DNA from 2 places in the Arthrobacter sp. TJ-170 genome. Region 2 is predicted to be linked to the other one. Evidence: riboswitches for the same ligand, from Rfam matches in the RefSeq annotation. Region 2 holds a riboswitch; the other holds the start of a gene.
The links. A riboswitch is a leader RNA that binds a small molecule or an ion and turns the genes downstream of it on or off. The one in region 2 is predicted to bind glycine.
Positions count from the first base shown of each region.

Region 1: another riboswitch for glycine. It lies ahead of gcvP (aminomethyl-transferring glycine dehydrogenase); the one in region 2 lies ahead of gcvP (aminomethyl-transferring glycine dehydrogenase).

Region 1 is NZ_JBZCNL010000010.1:31,289-41,415, forward strand. It holds gene gcvT (glycine cleavage system aminomethyltransferase GcvT) at 1-170, opposite strand, end outside; gene gcvP (aminomethyl-transferring glycine dehydrogenase) at 181-3,042, opposite strand; glycine riboswitch at 3,188-3,285, opposite strand; gene AC4D1W_RS15520 (Lrp/AsnC family transcriptional regulator) at 3,371-4,372, opposite strand; gene AC4D1W_RS15525 (DUF5058 family protein) at 4,511-5,269, shown strand; gene AC4D1W_RS15530 (hypothetical protein) at 5,299-6,009, shown strand; gene AC4D1W_RS15535 (amidohydrolase) at 6,059-7,285, shown strand; partial or broken gene AC4D1W_RS15540 (5,10-methylene tetrahydromethanopterin reductase) at 7,291-7,569, opposite strand; gene AC4D1W_RS15545 (MarR family transcriptional regulator) at 7,762-8,181, opposite strand; gene AC4D1W_RS15550 (N(5)-(carboxyethyl)ornithine synthase) at 8,381-9,541, opposite strand; gene AC4D1W_RS15555 (hypothetical protein) at 9,538-9,684, opposite strand; gene AC4D1W_RS15560 (xanthine dehydrogenase small subunit) at 9,933-10,127, shown strand, end outside.
Region 2 is NZ_JBZCNL010000007.1:74,311-84,437, reverse strand. It holds gene AC4D1W_RS13395 (YeiH family protein) at 1-158, opposite strand, end outside; gene AC4D1W_RS13390 (inositol-3-phosphate synthase) at 255-1,340, opposite strand; gene AC4D1W_RS13385 (glycosyltransferase family 87 protein) at 1,554-3,023, shown strand; gene AC4D1W_RS13380 (lipid II:glycine glycyltransferase FemX) at 3,020-4,114, shown strand; gene AC4D1W_RS13375 (phytoene desaturase family protein) at 4,117-5,562, shown strand; gene AC4D1W_RS13370 (FAD-dependent oxidoreductase) at 5,625-6,698, shown strand; glycine riboswitch at 6,777-6,878, shown strand; glycine riboswitch at 6,880-6,983, shown strand; gene gcvP (aminomethyl-transferring glycine dehydrogenase) at 7,035-9,905, shown strand; gene gcvT (glycine cleavage system aminomethyltransferase GcvT) at 9,916-10,127, shown strand, end outside.

The sequences.
Region 1 (10,127 bases), on a different contig from region 2:
CAGACTTCACCCATGTGGGACAGATCGAACAGGCCGGCAGCCTTGCGCACGGCGTGGTGTTCGGACAGTTCGGAACTGTACTTCAGGGGCATCTGCCAGCCCCCGAAATCGGTGAAGGAGGCGCCGGCCAACTTGTGCTGGTCATAGAGCGATGTGTAGTTGTCAGTCATCGTGAAATCCTTAGTTCTCAAAAGCTGTGAGCGGGGGGCAGGAGCAGACGAGGTTGCGGTCGCCCGCTGCCCCGTCAACGCGGCCGACCGGCGGGAAGTACTTGTCCTGATTCAGTGAGGAGACCGGGAACGCGGCCTGTTCGCGCGGGTATGCGCGTGCCCAGTCGGAGGAGACGACGGCGGCAGCCGTGTGTGGTGCGTTGCGCAACGGCGAGTCCTCGACAGAGAAGACTCCGTCGGCTACCTGCTCCATTTCCTGCCGGATGGTGATCATGGCTTGGATGAAGCGGTCGATTTCCGTGAGGTCCTCGGACTCGGTGGGTTCCACCATCAGCGTTCCTGCCACAGGGAAGGACAGCGTGGGGGCATGGAACCCGAAGTCGATCAGGCGCTTGGCAACGTCCTCGGCCGTGACTCCCGTGCGCGCCGTGAGTTCGCGCAGATCCAAAATGCACTCGTGCGCCACGAGTCCGCTTTCACCCGTGTAGAGCACAGGGAAGTGCTCGTCCAGCCGCGAGGCAACGTAGTTCGCTGCCAGCAGGGCCGATTTGGTGGCCTCGGTCAGACCTGCACCGCCCATGAGCTTTACATACGCCCAGGAGATCGGCAGCACTCCGGCGGAGCCGAAGCGCGACGCCGAGATCGGAACGCCGGCCGTGTTGGTACCTCCGCGGTTGGCATCACCCGGCATGAACGGTGCCAGGTGGGCCTTTGCAGCCACCGGCCCGACGCCCGGTCCACCGCCGCCGTGCGGGATACAGAATGTCTTGTGCAGGTTCAGGTGGGAGACGTCGCCGCCGAACTTGCCCGGCTGTGCCAGCCCCACGAGAGCGTTCAGGTTGGCGCCGTCGACGTAGACCTGCCCGCCGGCCGCGTGCACCGCGTCGCAAACCTCGCGCACATCCGCGTCGTAAACGCCGTGCGTGGACGGGTAGGTGATCATGATTGCCGAGAGTGCATCCCTGTTGGCCTCGATCTTGGCGTCCAGGTCCGCGTGGTCGATGGTGCCGTCCGCAGCCGTGGCCACGACGACAACCTTCATGCCGGCCAGGACTGCGGAGGCGGCGTTGGTGCCGTGGGCGGAGGCCGGGATCAGACAGACGTTGCGCTGAGCTTCCCCGCGGGAGGAATGGTAGCCGCGGATGGCCAGCAACCCGGCGAGCTCGCCCTGGGAGCCGGCGTTCGGCTGGATAGAGACCTGGTCATAGCCGGTGATTTCGGCGAGGTCGGTTTCCAGCCCCGAGATCAGTTCACGCCAGCCTTCAGTGTGGGAGTCCGGCGCGAACGGGTGGATTGAGGCGAACTCCGGCCAGGAGATGGCTTCCATCTCGGCGGTGGCGTTGAGCTTCATGGTGCAGGAGCCCAACGGGATCATGGTGCGGTCCAGTGCCAGGTCCCGGTCGGAGAGCCTGCGGATGTAGCGCAGCAGCTGGGTCTCCGAGCGGTGCGTGTTGAACACCGGGTGCTGCAGGTATTCGGAGGTGCGCAGCACCGTGCCGGGCAGTTCGAAGCCCTGGGTTTCCTTCACCGGACCGGCACCGAAGGCGGCGGACACGGCGGAGAGACTTTCCGGCGTCGTCGTTTCATCGACTGAGATGCCGACGGTGTCGGCGTCGATGAAGCGGAGGTTTATCCCGCGTGCTTCGGCCGCGGAGATGATCTTGGAGGCATCGCCCGGTGCGCGGACGGTGAGGGTGTCGAAGAAGGAACCGCTCATCAGCTCCCAGCCGGCAGCCCGGAGCGTGGCCGCCAGTGCCCGGGCGTTGTTATGGACGGTCTCCGCGATGGCCTTGAGCCCATCAGGGCCGTGGTAGACGGCATAGAACGAGGAGACGATGGCCAGCAGGGCCTGCGCGGTGCAGATATTGGACGTGGCCTTTTCGCGGCGGATGTGCTGCTCGCGGGTCTGCAGGGCCAGGCGGTAGGCGGGGACCCCGGCGTTGTCCTTGGAAACGCCGACGATGCGTCCCGGAAGCGTACGCTCCATGCCCTCGCGCACCGCCATGTACGCAGCATGCGGCCCGCCGAAGAACAGGGGAACGCCCAGACGCTGGCTGGAGCCGACGGCGATGTCCGCACCCTGCTCGCCCGGAGGGGTGATCAGGGTGAGGGCCAGAAGGTCCGCGGCTACGGTCACCAGCGCGCCGCGGTCCTTCGCCTCGGCAATGACGGCGGACTGGTCCCACACGCGGCCGGAGACACCCGGCTGCTGGAAGACGATGCCGTTGATGTCGCCGTCGGGCAGTCCTTCCGAGAGGTCAGCTACCTCGACCTCGAAACCCAGAGCTTCCGCGCGGCCAAGCACGACGGCGATGGTCTGCGGGAGGCAGTCGGCGTCGACGACGGTCTTGCCATCACGTGCGGTCTTGTTCTTGTTCGCGCGCCGCATCAGCAGCACGGCTTCGACGACAGCGGTGGCTTCATCGAGGAGGGAGGCGTTCGCCACCGGAAGTGCGGTGAGGTCCTGGACCATCGTCTGGAAGTTCAGCAACGCCTCAAGCCGGCCCTGGGAAATTTCCGGCTGGTACGGCGTGTAGGCCGTGTACCAGGCGGGGGCTTCAAGGACGTTTCGGCGGATGACCGGAGGAGTGACCGTGTCGTAGTAGCCCTGGCCGATCATCTGAACGGCGGTTTTGTTCTTGGCTGCCAGCCCGCGCAGCGCCGTGAGCACCTCTACTTCGCTGAGGGCACTGTCCAGGCTGAGGGGCTTGTCCTGTCGGATGGAATCGGGGACGGCGCTGTCTACAAGGCCGTCAACGCTGTCGTAGCCGACAGCCTTGAGCATGGTGTCGATGTCGGCCTGGCGGCGGGAACCGATATGGCGGTCTGCAAAGGTTGAACGGGATGACTGGATCGTCACGAGGAACTCCATCATTCAGGTGGCGCGTTTGCGCCACGATGATCTGGGTTCCTCCCCGCTCTGTATTGGACCTGAGAGTTTCCGCGTTGCCTGTTGTTGCCAGGCCTCACTTGCACCGTCGGTGAGTCCGGTTACCCGGACTGCTTTCCAGAGTTGCCTCGCCGCGGCGGTACGTGGGCCTGAGAGATTCCTGGGGAGGATTTGCTCCTACGGCGCCTACTGAACGTACCGGCAGGACTCTCCCGCCGCGGATCCAAGGCACACATCACTTTATGGGTGATGCGCTTCACACCATACCGGTTGGTTGAACTTTCACGCAAGTCGAGGTGCAGGCCACCTTTCACCAGGCATTGCCCGGTACGGTGACCTCGCCTGTCGCGGTGCCATCCCGGTTGAGCATCCAGCCTACGCGCTTGCGGACGTTCGCGATCACGACGCTTTCAACCAGCTCGAGGTCGGGGATGCGCTCTGCCGCCGCCTGTTCGACTGCCATGATGTCGGCGGCCGTGCGCAGCCACATCATGAACATGAAGTTCGTCGCACCGGTGGTTGAGGCGCACAGGCGTAAGGCGCCGAAGGATCCCAGTTGCGCCGCGGCGTCGTCGTGCCGGCTGGCCGGAAGGCGCGCGAACCACTGGCAGATGATGGGGTACCCGACCAGCCCGTTGGCCACCTCACAGCGGAAGGACAGGACGCCGGCGTCCAGTATCTTCTGGAGTTGCCGCCGAGCAGTCGCCGGGTGCAGGCCGACTACCTCCGCGATCTGGGCTGCGGTGGCGCGACCGTTGCGGCTCAGCTCTTGAATGATCGGGCGGTACTTGGGCGGGAGTGCTCCCCGGTGCGGTGCACGGCTGCCCGCAGCATGCTGGAGTGCTTTCCGCTGGCCCGCGGTCAGTGTGTCCAGCCGCCAGCTGTATGCGCCGTAGTGAAGCTTCGTGCAGAACGACGTCTCGTAGCGGGTCAGCCCGGGTACTTGGTCCAGTTGCGGGTACACGAATTCGACCAGCCAGGTCGGGGTTGGAGTGATGACTGTCAGCATCATGTCCCGGTTCCGGTAACACTCTTCGATAGTGAAGACATCCGGGATTCCGGCGATAGCGCGCACCGCATCCTCCCGTCGGGCTGGATCACACTGCACGTCATGGAACGACAGGGACATCTGGTCCGGGCTGCCGACGGGATGTGCCGTAATCCAGGCCGCCCCGGCCGCCACCAGGCGGTCCCACCGTGCGGCAAGGGAGGTGGGATGCCTGCCCAGTGCCTCGCCGACAACTGTCCATGGCAGCCGGGGGCCGATCTGCAGTGCGTTGATGAGCCGCAGGTCCTCTTCGTCGAGATCCATGCTTGCCTCCATGATCACTTTCTTCAGAAAAACTCTCCGGTTTGTAAATTATCAGGGATTTCGCATCATGTGGTGCAGCTCACTTCACAATGAATAACAAGTGTTCTACCCGTCAGTGACTTACCCGGAAGGCTCCCCATGACGCCCACCCAGATCGTGGAGAATGGCAGCTCGACGAACATTCTCTCCATCGCCAACATGCCCGTGCTGTGGGCGTGTGCGCTCGGCGTATTCGCCGTCATCATTCTTCAATCCATCATCTACATTCGCGCCGCACGGAAGGCGGCTCCCGCAGCCGGGATCAGCGGCGCCGAACTCAAGACGTCGTTCCGCTCCGGTGCCGTTGCGGCAATCGGGCCGTCACTCGCCGTCGTGCTCGTCGCGATTGCGCTGCTGGCGCTCTTCGGTACGCCGGCCGTCCTTGTGAGGATTGGACTGATCGGATCGGCCGCCTACGAGACCGGTGCCGCCAACATCGCCGCGACGACCATGGATGCCACCCTGGGCGGCGCCACATACACTCAGCAGGTCTTCGCCGTCGCGTTCTTCGCGATGAGCATCGGCGGGGCGATGTGGATGCTCACTACGCTGATTGCAACTCCCCTGCTCAAGCGGGGCGAGCATAAACTTGCGAAGGTCAACCCGCTGATCATGACGGTCGTTCCCGCCGCAGCGTTGCTTGCCGCCTTCATCTCTATCGGAATCGGTGAAATTCCCAAGAGCAGCGCCCACCTCATCACCCTCCTTACAGCGGGAGCGGTCATGGCGGTCTGCCTGTACCTTGCAAAGCGGTTGAACCGGGGCTGGCTCCGGGAGTGGGGCCTCGGCTTCGCCATTGTCGCGGGCCTCGTCGTTGCCTACACCGCCCACAGCGCCGGTCTCGGACCAGTCGCATGACCGCCCAACTGTCCGGAAGGAACGATCCCGTGAGCACAACACTGAGTCCTGCACAGGTCGCAGCAGATCTCCAGGAATTCGACCGCACAACCTCCCGGTGGGGGCGGCTGACCATGATCGCCGGTCTCATCATCTCCGTCGCGGGACCGCTCTACCTGGTCCTGTTCGGCAACCTCGGCATCACGTCCACGCAGTTGTGGACCGCTCTTGCCGCCGTCCTCGGCACCTTCTTTGTCATCTGGCTCGTGGAGCCGATCACGTACTTCCCGATCCTCGGCCCGGCCGCCATGTACCAGGCGTTCATGATCGGCAACATCTCGAACAAACTCCTGCCCTCAGTGCTCGTTGCGCAGACCAGCATCGGCGCCAGGCCCGGGACCGAGCGCGGCAACTTCGCCGCGATCATGGCCATCTGCGGGGCGGCGGCCGTCCATCTGCTGTCGCTGCTGATATTTGTTGGAATTCTGGGAACCTGGCTGATCAGCGTGGTGCCGGCCGGGGTCACCGACGTCGCCCGCGTCTATGTCCTGCCGGCGGTGATGGGCGCAGTTATCGTTCAGGCGATCATCTCGATGAAGCAACTGCGGCCGACTCTGATCGCATTCGCTGTGGTCCTGGTGGTGCAATTCGTTCTGCTGCCGATGGTGCCGGGACTCACGATGGTCTCCACAGCGATCTCGGTCATCGCCACGATCATCATCGCCTGGTTTGCTCGTAAGGAGATCCAACCCGTTTCCTGAAAACCGTGAGCAGTCGACCGAACATTCCGCAAGAGAGAGGCCACGAGAAATGATCACGACACTGGCAACCCCCCTGCTCTCTGACGAGCAGCGCGCCGAAATGCACGACCTCTACCGGCACCTGCATGCCAATCCTGAGCTGTCTATGCAGGAACACCGGACATCCGCACTGATCCAGGCCGAACTTGAAGAAACAGGGATCGAGACCTTCCGCTGCGGTGGCACCGGTGTAGTGGGAATCCTGCGCAACGGGGACGGTCCGGTGGTCGCCTTTCGCGCGGACATCGACGGCCTGCCCATCCGGGAAGACACCGGCGTTCCCTACGCCAGCACCGCCACCGGCAAGCTCGACGACGGTACCGAAGTCCCCGTCATGCACGGGTGCGGACACGACACCCACGCGGCAACACTGCTGACGGCAGCAAAGCTCCTCGCCGATTCCAGGGACCGCTGGGCTGGAACCATCGTGCTGATCTTCCAGCCCGGCGAGGAAACGGCGGCCGGAGCGAAAGCCATGGTCGAGGACGGGCTCTGGGACAAGGCGCCGAAACCGGACGTCGTGTACGGGCAACATGTCATGCCGGGGCTCTCGGGCACTATCCAGTACGCCACCGGGCACACCATGACCCAGGCCGACTCCTGGAAAGTCACGCTTCAAGGCCGCCAGTCCCATGGGTCTCAGCCGCAGGACGCCGTCGACCCGATTGTCCTGGGTGCGCACATCATCACGCGGATTCAGACGATCGTCTCCCGTGAAGTGGATCCCCGGCGGGCGGCGGTGGTCACGGTCGGAACTTTCCATGGCGGGCTGAAGGAAAACATCATCCCCGCCAGCGCTGAATTCACGCTCAACGTGCGCACCTTCGACGATGCCGTCCGCATGAAGGTGCTTGATGCCCTGCGGCGGATCATCACGGCGGAAGCGAACGCGTCCAACGCACCAGAGCCGACCATCGAGGAGCTCTACACCTTCCCCAAGAACTACAACGACCCCCAGGCCACGGCTCAGGTGGTGGAGGCGTTGCAGCAGGAACTGGGGGAGGGAAACGTCAAAGAGGTTGAGCCGCTGATGGGCTCGGAGGACTTCGGCCTGCTCGCGGAGTCCATCGGCGTCCCTTCCGTATTCTGGTTCTTCGGCGGCCATACCCAGGAGACCCTGGATACTGATCCCGTCCCGATGAACCATTCACCGTTCTTCGGGCCCGCCATGGAGCCGACCCTCACGGCCGGGGTGCAGGCTGCGGTGGCGGCAATCCTATCCAAGGTAGGCCTCTAGGAGAGCTACACTTGCCGGGCTGCAGTCCCGACCCGGTAGCCGCTCCCCTTGTGGTCCTCCGGGAGCCGGTCGCCCCTGCCGAACAGCTTGTTCCGGAGCGTTCCGGGAGCGTATTCAGTTTGGTAGGCACCGCGCTTCTGCAGTTCTGGCACCACGTACTTCACGATGTCCTCGAACGTTCCTGGAGTGATGGCGTAGGCCAGGTTGAACCCGTCGACGTCGGTCTCGTCGACCCAGGCAATAAGCTCGTCGGCGACCTCCGCGCCGGAACCGACCAGGTTGGGACGCGGAGACGACGAGGATCGCCTCCGCGTGCCCTGCGCGTTCCCTGCCGCGAAACCCACGCCGCGGGGCGACGCACCCGCCGGTTAGATCACGGGTGTCTGCTGGGGGAAGGTTCGCAGACCCGGTCACCACGTTCCAACCGAAGGCAAACCGCTATTGGATGTCGGGAGCGAACCCGCCCTCGTTCCGGGTCAGACGAGGGTGGTTTCGAGACGGGTGATGATGGTGATCAGCTGGCTCCGTAGGATTTGGTCTGAGAACCCGACCGATTCCGCCTGGACCTTATTCGTCTCCTCGATACGCCGCGATAGTATTTTGCCGCGCGGCGTGAGGCTGATGCGTATTGAGCGCCTGTCCTTGATGTTGCGGGCCCTGGATACCAATCCTTTGAGTTCGAGCTTCTCCAGAATTTTTCCCATGGTTTGAGCCTGAACATGAACCAGGCAGGCAAGATCAATTTGGCTGATCGGACCACTGTCTGACAGCGCCTTCAGCGTAGTTGCACCTGCTTGGGTGACGTTCAGATCCATCAGACGCAAGTTCTGATGATGCTCGTTGAAACGGGCGGCGGTACTTAACAGGCGACTGGTTGTCCACTGTGCTGTATTCACGTGCACCTACTTAGGCGTGCAACCGGGAAACAATTCATGTCCGTGCTCTTCGAAACACACTAGGGAACCGGAATAGCCCCAGACGGACACTCACTTCAAGCAACCTTACCTTCTGCTGCGACCAAGCGCCGGGACGTCGAGAAGGAGGCCATGCATGGCCTCCTCCGACAGTGCGGCGTGGATGGAGCTGCCTGAGCTTTCAGGCAGGCAACGGGAGGTGCGGGTACTCCGGCTCGCGCTGCTGGAACTGCAGCACGTCCTTGTTCTGAATCACGCCGTCGCGGATTTCGATCGCGCGGCTGATGGTCTCGTTTTCCGCCCAGGCCGCGGGACCGGCAATTACGGTTTCCAGGAAAGGCAGCAGGGCCTCGCTGATCTCCCAACTGGCGGAATTCCAGAGGTAGGAAGGGCTGTGATCCACCGCGTAGTAATCGATGTGGTTGCCTACCGTGAACATGGGCTCTGCGAAGGTGGTCGGTTTCGCCCAGCTGAAGCCCATTCCCTCATCGCAGGACACATCCACGATCAGGCTGCCGGGCCGGAAAGCCTCAAGGTCTTCGGTGCGCAGGTAGGTCAACGGCGCGTTGGGGTCCTGCAGCGTGCAGTTGACCACTATGTCGCTCTCGGCCAGGAACGGCGCCAGCGGAACCCGTCCGCGTTCGGTGATGACCTCGCTGAGGAACGGCGCCTCGGTGTTGTGGTCGAACTGAGCAATCCGTACTGAATGGATGGGTGAACCCACGGCGGCCACTCCCCGGTTGGTCAGCACCTGGACGTCGTGGATGCCGTGGGCGTTGAGAGCCGTGACGGCGCCGCGCGCCGTCGCTCCGAAGCCGATGACGACGGCGCTCAGCCTCCGGCCGTAGTCCCCGGTGGAGCCGGTCAGGGCCAGGGAGTGCAGCACGGAGCAGTAGCCGGCCAGTTCGTTGTTCTTGTGGAACACGTGCAGGCCGAACCCACCGTCGCTGGCCCAGTGATTCATCGCCTCGAAGGCGATCAGTGTGAGTTTCTTGTCGATTGCCAACTGGGTTATGGCCCTGTCCTGGACGCAGTGCGGCCATCCCCACAGGACCTGCCCGTCGCGGAGATCAACAAGATCGGCGGGCTGCGGTTTCGGCAGGAGAACGACGTCGGCCTCTGCCAGCAGCTGCGCTCGCGGGGCGATGCGCCCTCCAAGCGCTGCGAGCTGGGAGTCGGAAACGCCGAAACGCTCGCAGTATCCTTCTTCCAGGATCAGGTGCTGCCGAATCCTGGGGGCGATGCGCTGCAGATGCAGCGGGTGCATAGCCAGGCGTCGTTCATCAGGTTTTCGCGTGCTGGAAAGGACGCCGAGGGTGAGTTGGGCCGTCGTCACGGTCACTTCTTTTTGGCACTCGGAGACTTGGCGGTGGCCTTCTCCAGCGAACTGGGCGGTTCTGCCGCAGCCCTCTTGTCGGCGCGTTTTTCCTTGATTGACTTGCTGGATTTCTTGGATGCTGCTTGACGGGGGGACTTGTCAGCCATGATCGCTCCTGTAACGGAACCGAAAGGGGGTTCCTGACTTTGAACGTTACAGGTACCGGCCTAATGCCGACTGGAATGAACTAAAATATAGATCCGCATCGTGGAAACAATATTCCGCCAAAAGGGTGTACGCTAGATCACACCGAAACTACGTAACGAACACTCTGGTCACGGACCTTCCACGCGGTCCGGGATTGTCCAGGCGGTTCGGTTGGCGCGTCGGTCCGGTTCGTACGGGAGCGTGAATGATGGACGGAATCAAGGTAACCGTCAACGGCAAAGTCCGGGACTGCAGCGGGACAAACCCCCACACTCGATTACTCGACTGGCTACGGGACGAAGGTCTTACAGGATCCAAGGAAGGCTGCGCTGAAGGGGAATGCGGCGCCTGCGCCGTCCTGGTGGCCCGCCCTGACGGATCCGATCGCAGTCGATGGACCTCG
Region 2 (10,127 bases):
CACAGGTTTCCCCATACCGCTCCCAGCAGGATAGCTATCAGCAGCGGACTCGCTCCCGGGAGCACGCGGCTCACGAGCCAGGCCAGCGTCGCAGCGGCGAGGCAAACGCCCAGCCCGGGAAGGATCGGCAGGATTCGGCCGAAGGGTCGTTCCGTCATGGCCGGGCGGTAGGAGGGACCAGCGGCAGCCGGCGTGTCCGCCAGAAACGAAACGCCCCCGGCAGAGCCAGGGGCGTTTCGTGAAAATGAACGTGTCTAGCGCTCAATGTCACCGCGGATGAAGGCCTCGACCTTGTCGCGGGCGATGTCGTCGTTGTACTGCTCCGGCGGCGACTTCATAAAGTAGCTCGATGCCGAGAGGATCGGACCGCCGATGCCGCGGTCCGAGGCGATCTTTGCGGCACGGATGGCGTCGATGATTACGCCGGCCGAGTTCGGGGAGTCCCACACCTCGAGCTTGTACTCAAGAGAGACGGGGGCATCGCCGAAGTTGCGGCCTTCGAGGCGGACAAACGCCCACTTGCGGTCATCGAGCCAGGCGACGTAGTCCGAGGGGCCGATGTGGACGTCGTCGGCGTGCATTTCAGCCTCAACGTTGGACGTAACAGCCTGGGTCTTGGAGATTTTCTTGGACTCAAGGCGATCCCGCTCAAGCATGTTCTTGAAGTCCATGTTGCCGCCCACGTTCAGCTGGTAGGTGCGGTCCAGCGTGACGCCGCGGTCTTCGAACAGCTTGGCCATGACGCGGTGCGTAATGGTTGCGCCGATCTGGCTCTTGATGTCATCCCCCACGATCGGGACGCCGGCCGCGGTGAACTTGTCAGCCCACTCCTTGGTGCCCGCAATGAAGACGGGAAGGGCGTTGACGAATGCGACTCCGGCGTCGATTGCGCACTGGGCGTAGAACTTGGCAGCGGCTTCGGAACCGACGGGCAGGTAGCAGACCATGACGTCGACCTGTGAGGCCTTGAGCTCTGCCACGACGTCAACCGGCTCAGCGTCCGACTCGACGATGGTTTCGCGGTAGTACTTGCCCAGGCCGTCGAGGGTGTGGCCGCGCTGGACCTTTACGCCGGTGACCGGAACGTCGGCGATCTTGATGGTGTTGTTCTCGCTGGCGCCGATGGCCTCTGCAAGGTCCAAGCCGACCTTCTTGCCGTCAACGTCGAACGCCGTAACAAACTGCACGTCATTGACGTGGTACTTGCCGAATTGCACGTGCATCAGGCCGGGGATGGTCGCCGTTGCGTCCGCATCCTTGTAGTACTGAACGCCCTGTACCAGCGACGCGGCACAGTTTCCGACACCGACAATTGCTACCCGAATGGGGTTAGTTCCCACTGTTCTCCTCTTTACGCGCTTTTGTAACCGCTCGGACTGAGGTCTCTGTTCGCCTTATGTCCACGGCCAAATCCACAGCTCACACAGTCTACTTCTTAATGGGAACACACATTATTGCCCACACATTCCTTGTACTCCCCTGAAAGTTCGATTCCCGGACGCATCAGCAGAGGAGGGGTACCGCCGTCGTGCCCTTTCGCTAGGCTTCGACACATGGAGCACGAAGAGAGCCCGCGCCGCCCCGCGAGCATCTCCGTGCCCACCCGCAAGGACTCTTTGCTGAGGCATCTGACTGAGGTCGTGGGAGGCCCGCTGGGCCGACATGCTGCCCCAGGGATTGTCCGCCCGGCGGTTTTCACCGTGGAGCGGGTTCTGATTCTCATGACGACGGCGGCTGCCGTTCTCGCGGTGCTGATCAAGGCTCCCTGCCGGGTTGACGGGTGGGTGCGGCCCGTCCAGTTCTATCGGGCCTGCTATTCCGACTGGACGGAAGCGTTCCAGTTCCAGGGCCTTGGAAGCGGACTTTTCCCCTTTGCGGAGGGTTCCACTTTTGACGGTCCGGTGCTGGTTGGAGTGTTCGCGGGCCTGGTTGCGTTCCTGGTGCCGACGTCGGAAGCCGGGATAATCCAGACGCAGTCCGTGGTGCAGTATTTCGATGTCAACGCCGTGTTGATCGCAGCTGCCTGGATCGGAACGGTTGTCGCGACGATGCGGCTGGCCAGCCGGCGGCCCTGGGATGCGGCAATCGTTGCTATGGCGCCGATCGCCGTCCTGACCGTGACCTCAAGCTGGGCCCTGCTGTCCGTTCTGCTCAGTGTCTTCGCCGTATGGGGATTCGCGCACCAGCGCTATGTGGTGTCCGGTGTCCTGCTGGGGCTAGGCGCATGGTTCAGCATCCATGTGCTCCTGGTCTTCGGTGCCGTGATTCTGCTGGCCCTGCGCACCGGCCGTTTTCGCGCCGCGCTCATGACGGGTAGTTCATTGGCCGCGGTGTGGGTTCTCACCGTTCTTCCGTTCGGTCCGGGACGGGGAATGGCCCTTCCGTGGGAGTACGATCCGGCGCGCCTCGAGGTTTCATCGTCGCTCTGGGCCGGTTACAATCTCATCGCACAGCAGGCGGGCCTGCCGAGCCTCACACCCAACGCAACGGGGATTGCGGCGCTAACCGGCTTCGGGATACTGACGGCGCTCATCGTTCTGCTGGTGTTGCGGGCACCTCGACGGCCGAGGCTTCCGCAGGTGGTGTTTCTCCTGATTGGGGCGCTGGTGCTCGTTGTTCCGGACTACCGGCCGGAATTCAGTCTGTGGCTGCTGCCGTTCCTGGCGCTTTCATATGTCGATTGGAGAATATTTCTCACCTGGCAGCTCGTAGAAGTCCTTCACTGGTGGGCGTACTGGATGTTCGTCGCCCGGGAGGTTTCAGCGGGCGTGGTTGAGAACAACATCGACGCCGTCTACTATGTGGCCGCAACCGTTGTTCGACTGTTAGTCACGGGTTATCTCCTCTACCGGGTCGCACAACATGTACTTGAACCGGCATATGATCCGGTACGGCGTCTGGACATCGATGACCCTGCGGGCGGTCCTTTCAACGGCGCTCCTGATCGAAAGGCTTACGCTCCGGTAGGCTTGAGCGAGCCCCGTCCGGGCCCGAAAATCCCCGCACCGAAAGACTCCCAGTGACAGAATCCGTCTTCCGCAGCGAGCGCCTTACGCCTAAAGCTTTCGAGGCCTTGGCGTCGGCTCATCCCGACGTCATCATCCCCCTCGAGCAGACGCCGCAGTGGGCACTTTTCGAGCGGAGCCTGGGCCGGGAGCCCTATGGCCTGTGGGCCTACTACGACGACGGCGGCGCGCCCGTTGTGTTGATGAGCCTCCTGCGGGTGCGGCGAAAGTTCCGTGAATCGCTGGTAGCAATCAATGGGCCCGTCTGGTTCGCCGACCGTTCACCTGCCGCTGAACTTCGCCTGATGCGGACGGTTCAGGAGCAATTCGCCGAAGACCCGGGCGCGGATCCGCTCTACGTCCGTATGCAGGTCAGGACTCCCCAGCCTCCGGCTGATGGTCCGATTGAGCATGGCTGGTATGAGCGCGAGATCGTCGTGGACCTGACGCCCAGCGAGGACGCCATCTTCAAGTCCTTCCGGCCGAACGCCCGCAACAGCATCCGGCGTGCGGAACGCTCAGGCGTAGAGGTCCGAGCCATCGAACGGGCCGATTGGGTTGATGTTTTCCGTCAGGACCTTTATCCCATCCTGCAGGAAACAGCCGAACGCGATGGCTTCTCAAGCTTCAGCACCGACTACTACGAAAAACTCCTCTCGGAGCTGGGGGACTACCTCCGGCTCATGGTGGCTTACGTGGACAACCGGGCGGTGAGCTGGCTTATCACCACGGAGTACCGCGGGTATTCGGTTTACTACTTCGCGGGCAGCACACTCGATGCCCGTAAGACCTTCGCCCCCTACCTGCTGCTGTGGGAAGCGTTCAAACAGCTCAAGGCTGCGGGAAACACAGCCTGCGGTCTCACCGGGATCGTCAGCGAGAACTACCCGCAACTGGTCAACGTGACAACGTTCAAACGGAACTTCTCGAAGAACGTCGTGGACATCCCAACCACGTACGACATCCCGCTGAACCCCGGAAAGTATCGGGTAGTGGCCGGATTGCTGTCGTTCCGCAGGACGGCACCGGCGAAGGGCCGTGCGCTGCTGATGGGGGCGGCGGCGCGGTTGTCGAAGCTGCGGGCCGGTCGCACCGAGGTCAGGAACTAGTCATGGCCGACGTCGCGATTGTCGGTGCCGGGCCCAACGGGCTGGCGGCCGGCGTCGTGATGGCACGTGCAGGACTGAGCGTCGAGGTTTTCGAGGCCGGGAAGACTGTCGGCGGCGGATCGCGCACCATGGAGCTGCTCGAACCGGACCATCTCCATGACACCTGCTCTGCAGTTCACCCGATGGCGTTGGCCTCGCCGTTCTTCCGGGAGTTCGGCCTCTCCGAGCGGGTCCCGTTCGCGGTGCCTGAGCTGTCCTATGCGAACCCGCTCGACGACGGGCGGGCCGGCCTTGCCTACCGGGACCTCGGGCGCACGGCTATGAGTCTCGGCAAGGACGGACAAGCCTGGCGACGACTGATGCGTCCGCTCGTGCAACATATTGACGGTGTGGTGGACACCGGGCTGAACCAATTCCTTCGTATCCCTCGCCGCCCTGTGGCTGCGGCCCGGCTGGGTCTGGGGACCCTGGAGCAGGGTTCGCCGCTGTGGAACCTGCGCTTTTCAACGGAAGAGGCGGCAGCGTTGTTCACCGGCGTTGCCGCGCACGCGGTATCTCCATTGCCGACCCTCGCTGCTGCCGGTGCCGGACTTACCCTTGGTGCGTTGGCCCACGCGGTGGGATGGCCCATTCCACTGGGAGGGTCGCAGGCACTGGCAAATGCCATGGCGGAGGACATCCGGGCGCACGGAGGAGTGATCCACACTGCTCGCCGGATCGAGTCGATCGCCGAGTTCGACGACGCCCGTGCAGTCCTGCTCGACGTTTCCCCTAGCGCTGTCGGAAGCCTTGCGGGCCATCGTCTGCCTCCGGGATACCTTTCGGCGCTGGAGGGTTTCCGGTACGGCGGCGGCGCCTGCAAGGTCGACTTCATCCTCTCAGGGCCGGTGCCCTGGGTGAACGAGGAAGTACGGACCGCGGGCACTGTCCACGCGGGTGGTACACGGGCGGAAGTAGCGGCTTCCGAAGCCGAAGTGGCGGCGGGACAGCATCCGGACAAGCCCTACGTCCTGATCTCGCAGCCTTCACTGTTCGATTCCTCCCGTGCCCCGCACGGACGGCACATCCTCTGGACGTACTGTCATGTACCCAACGGATCCACGAAAGATATGACCGAGGCCATAGTGCGGCAGATCGAGCGTTTCGCGCCCGGCTTCCGTGACGTCGTCGTACGTTCACACACAATGACGGCGGCCGATCTGGAACAGTACAACGCCAACTACGTGGGGGGAGACTTCGGCGGCGGTGCTGTCACCATCCCGCAATTGCTGGCGCGTCCCACGTTCGGGCCGAACCCGTGGCGGATGCCTGCGAAGGGTCTGTACCTGTGCTCGGCGTCCACTCCGCCGGGGCCGGGCGTTCACGGCATGGGCGGGTATCACGCTGCGAAGCTGGCGTTGAAGGATGTGTTCGGTCTGTCGGTACCGGATCTGTCTCCGGCCTCCTAGAAGGAACATCAGAACCGCGAATCGCGTTCCATCACGAGGAACGGAAGCAAGGAGATGCGCGGGTGCTGCAAGTAATAGTCATTGGTGCGGGGCAGGCCGGGCTTTCCGCGGCGTACCACCTGCAGCGGCAGGGTCTCCGACCGGAACGTGACTTCCTGGTCCTCGACGCGAACGGGGGCCCCGGTGGCGCGTGGCGGCACCGCTGGGACTCACTGACCTTCGGCGCAGCGCACAACATTCATGATCTGCCCGCCATGGAACTGGGCACACCTGACCCGACCGAGCCGTCCTCGTCCGTTGTTGCCCGCTACTACGGCTCCTACGAGCGGGAGTTCGAGCTCAGAGTTCGCCGCCCAGTCAGGGTCGAAAAGGTCACCGAGGAAACATCGGGAACGCTCACCGTCCACACTGACGCAGGAACATGGGAGACCCGCCTCCTCATCAACGCCACGGGCACGTGGGACCGCCCGTACTGGCCCTACTATCCAGGCCGGGAACAGTTCCGCGGCCGGCAGCTGCATACCCACGACTTCGTCAGCGCGGAGGAGTTCCGCGACAGGAGCGTTGTGGTGGTCGGTGCGGGAACTTCGGCCGTCCAGTTCCTTCTCCAGCTCCACGAAGCCGGCGCGAGAACCACCTGGGTGACCCGCCGCCCACCTCTCTTCACCGACCGGACGTTCGACTCCGAGTGGGGCCGCGACGTCGAGCGCAGGGTGCACGAGCGCACCAAGGCCGGGCTTCCGCCGTCGAGCGTTGTGTCGGTGACCGGACTTCCGCTGACACCCCAATACAGGGCGGGCATTGACGCAGGCATCCTCCGGTCGGAGGGGCCGCTCAGGAGGATCACACAAACCGGCATAGAGCTCGCCGACGGCAGGACGGTCGCAGCCGACGCCATCCTGTGGGCCACCGGGTTCCGTGCCGCACTCGACCACCTGAAACCGCTGAAGCTGCGGGAGCCGGGGGGCGGCATCCGGATGGACGGCGTGAAGGTCCTGAAGGATGATCGCGTGCTGCTGGTGGGCTATGGCGCATCAGCATCAACCCTCGGAGCCACCAGGGCCGGACGGGCGGCAGCGATTCAGGCAGTGAGGCAGCTCAGAATCGTGGATCAGCAGGAAGAACTCGCGGGCTGACGTCAACCATTTCCGGCGTGCGTTGCCGAAGAGTAAGATTGCTCACGATCACACAATTGAATAGCCATAACCAGCCAATGACCCGCAGCGGGAGAGTTCTGCCGTTGACTCACGTCCGGCAGGCGCCGTAGGAGCAAACCCTCCCCAGGAATCTCTCAGGCCCAGCACCGCAGCGGAAAGGCAACTCTGGAAAGCAGTACAACCACAGCGTGGTTGTGCTCACCGACGGTGCAATGCGAGCGTCTCGTCCGCAAAATCTCTCAGGTCCAATACAGAGTGGGGAGGAACCCGATAATCGTCCGCACACCCCGAGCGGGCCCGATCTACGGAGTTCCCATGACCCACCAGACGGAATCAACCTTCTCCGACCGCCACATCGGTCCGCGCTCGAATGACGCGGAGCGGATGCTCAAGGTCCTCGGATACCCAAGCCTGGACAAGCTCGTCGACGTAGCGGTGCCGGAGAGCATCCGCATTGAAGAAGGTCTCGACCTTCCGTCTGCGCTGAGCGAGTCGGAGGTTCTCGCAGAACTGCGCAGCATCGCGGCGAAGAACAAGGCCGCCGTCCAGATGATCGGTCAGGGCTACTACGACACCGTTACGCCCCCGGTGATCCGCCGCAACGTCCTCGAATCTCCCGGCTGGTACACCGCCTACACGCCGTACCAGCCGGAGATCTCCCAGGGCCGGCTGGAAGCACTGCTGAACTTCCAGACGATGGTCCAGGATCTCACCGCACTGCCGATTGCCAACGCGTCCCTGCTCGACGAAGCTTCCGCCGTGGCCGAAGCGGTCCTGCTGATGCGACGCTCCGGCAAGAACAAGGGCCGCACCGTCCTGGACGCCGACTGCCTGCCCCAGACCATCGCCGTCGTCACGGGCCGCGCCGAAGCGCTCGGTTTCGACATCGAGATTGCTGACCTTTCCAACGGTTTGCCCGACGGCGACATCAACGGCGTCGTCCTCCAGCAGCCCGGCACGTCCGGCGTCCTGCGCAACTCCACCGACCTCATCGCCAAAGCGCACGACGCCGGCGCGCTGGTCACGGTCGCGGCCGACCTGCTGGCGCTGACCCTGATCACCCCGCCCGGTGAGCAGGGCGCGGATATCGCCGTCGGCTCCGTCCAGCGTTTCGGTGTGCCGCTGTTCTTCGGTGGACCTCACGCCGCGTACATGGCCGTCCGCAAGGGGCTGGAGCGGATGCTTCCCGGCCGCCTGGTCGGTGTGTCAAAGGATTCAGACGGCGCTCCCGCCTACCGGCTTGCGCTGCAGACCCGTGAGCAGCACATCCGCCGTGAGAAGGCGACGTCGAATATCTGCACCGCGCAGGCGCTACTCGCGATCGTGGCCAGCATGTACGGCGTGTACCACGGGCCGGACGGACTGAGGGCTATCGCTGAACGCGTCCACGGCAAGGCCGCGAAGCTCGCCGCGGCTCTTCCCGGAACCGTCCACGGCCAGTTCTTCGACACTCTCCTCGTGAAGGCGGACGGCGCGGCCGCGGACCTCGTCAGCAAGGCCGAAGAGTGCGGCATCAACCTGCGCCTGGTCGACGAGGATCACGTAGGCATTTCCTGCGACGAAACCACCACGGACGCTCATCTTGAGACGATCGCAGAGGTTTTTGGCGCCGGCCTTCCGGACGAAGCGGATGTTGAGACGACGATACCCGCCGAACTGCAGCGTTCGTCGTCGTACATGACCCACCCCGTCTTCTCGCTGCACCGCTCCGAGACCCAGATGATGCGTTACCTGCGCAGCCTGTCCGACCGCGACCTGGCGTTGGACCGCACGATGATCCCGCTGGGCTCCTGCACCATGAAACTCAATGCCACCGTTGAGATGGAGCCGATCTCCTGGCCGGAGTTTGCAACCATCCACCCGTTTGCTCCTGACCATCAGACCGAGGGGTGGCGCCAGTTGATCGGCGACCTTGAAGACCGCCTCGCTGAAATCACCGGCTATGCCAAGGTTTCGATCCAGCCCAACGCAGGGTCGCAGGGTGAACTCGCCGGGCTCCTGGCAATCCGGAACTACCACCTGTCACGCGGCGATGAGGCGCGCAAAATGTGCCTCATCCCGTCTTCAGCGCACGGCACCAATGCCGCGTCGGCCGTGCTCGCCGGCATGAAAGTGGTGGTTGTGAAGACCGCCGAGAACGGTTACATCGACCACGACGACCTGCAGGCCAAAATTGAGGCGAACAGGGACTCGCTGTCCGCGATCATGATCACCTACCCATCCACGCACGGCGTCTTCGAGGAAGATGTGCGCTGGGTCTGCGACCAGGTACATGCGGCCGGTGGCCAGGTCTATATCGACGGCGCCAACCTCAATGCCCTCGTTGGGCTCGCCAAGCCGGGTGAGTTCGGCGGCGACGTCTCCCACCTGAACCTTCACAAGACCTTCTGCATCCCGCACGGCGGCGGCGGGCCAGGCGTTGGCCCGGTTGCGGTGGCGCAGCACCTCGTGCCGTTCCTGCCAGGAGACGCGAATGACGTGTCGAAGAGCGACATCCATACTGGCGTCCCCATTTCCGCCTCCCGCTTCGGTTCAGCAGGTGTGCTGCCGATTTCCTGGGCGTACATCGCCCTGATGGGCAGTGAGGGCCTGACGGCGGCAACCAAGTCCGCGCTGCTGGCCGCCAATTACGTGGCCGCCCGCTTGAACGAGCACTTCCCGGTGCTCTACTCGGGCGAGAACGGACTCGTCGCCCACGAATGCATCCTCGACCTTCGCGCACTGACGGCCAAGACCGGGGTTACCGCTGAGGACGTCGCCAAGCGCCTCATCGACTACGGCTTCCACGCTCCCACCCTGAGCTTCCCGGTTGCGGGCACGCTGATGGTTGAGCCCACTGAGTCGGAGGATCTCGGGGAACTGGACCGTTTCGTGGACGCGATGATCGCCATCAAGAGCGAGATCGACCGTGTCGGCTCCGGTGAGTGGCAACTCGAGGATAGCCCGCTCCGCCAGGCTCCTCACACCGCCCAGGCACTCATCAGCGACGAGTGGTCCTTCGCCTACTCCCGCGAACTGGCGGCTTTCCCGCTGCGCACGCTGCGCCACGACAAGTATTTCCCGCCGGTTCGCCGGATCGACGGCGCGCACGGAGACCGGAATCTTGTGTGTTCGTGCCCTCCCCTTGAAGCCTTCGAGGAAAGCGCGGCATCCGTCGAGGACACCACAGCCGATGTCAACGCCTAAGGAAGCCGCCATGACAAAGCAGACAGCGCTCTATGCGCAGCACCAGGAACTCGGCGCCGCCTTCACCGACTTCGGCGGGTGGCAGATGCCCCTGAAGTACCGCAGCGAGCTGGAGGAGCACCACACCGTCCGCCGGGCGGCCGGTATTTTCGACCTATCCCACATGGGGGAGGTGACGGTCAGCGGACCGCAGGCAGCGGACTTCCTCAACTACGCGCTCGT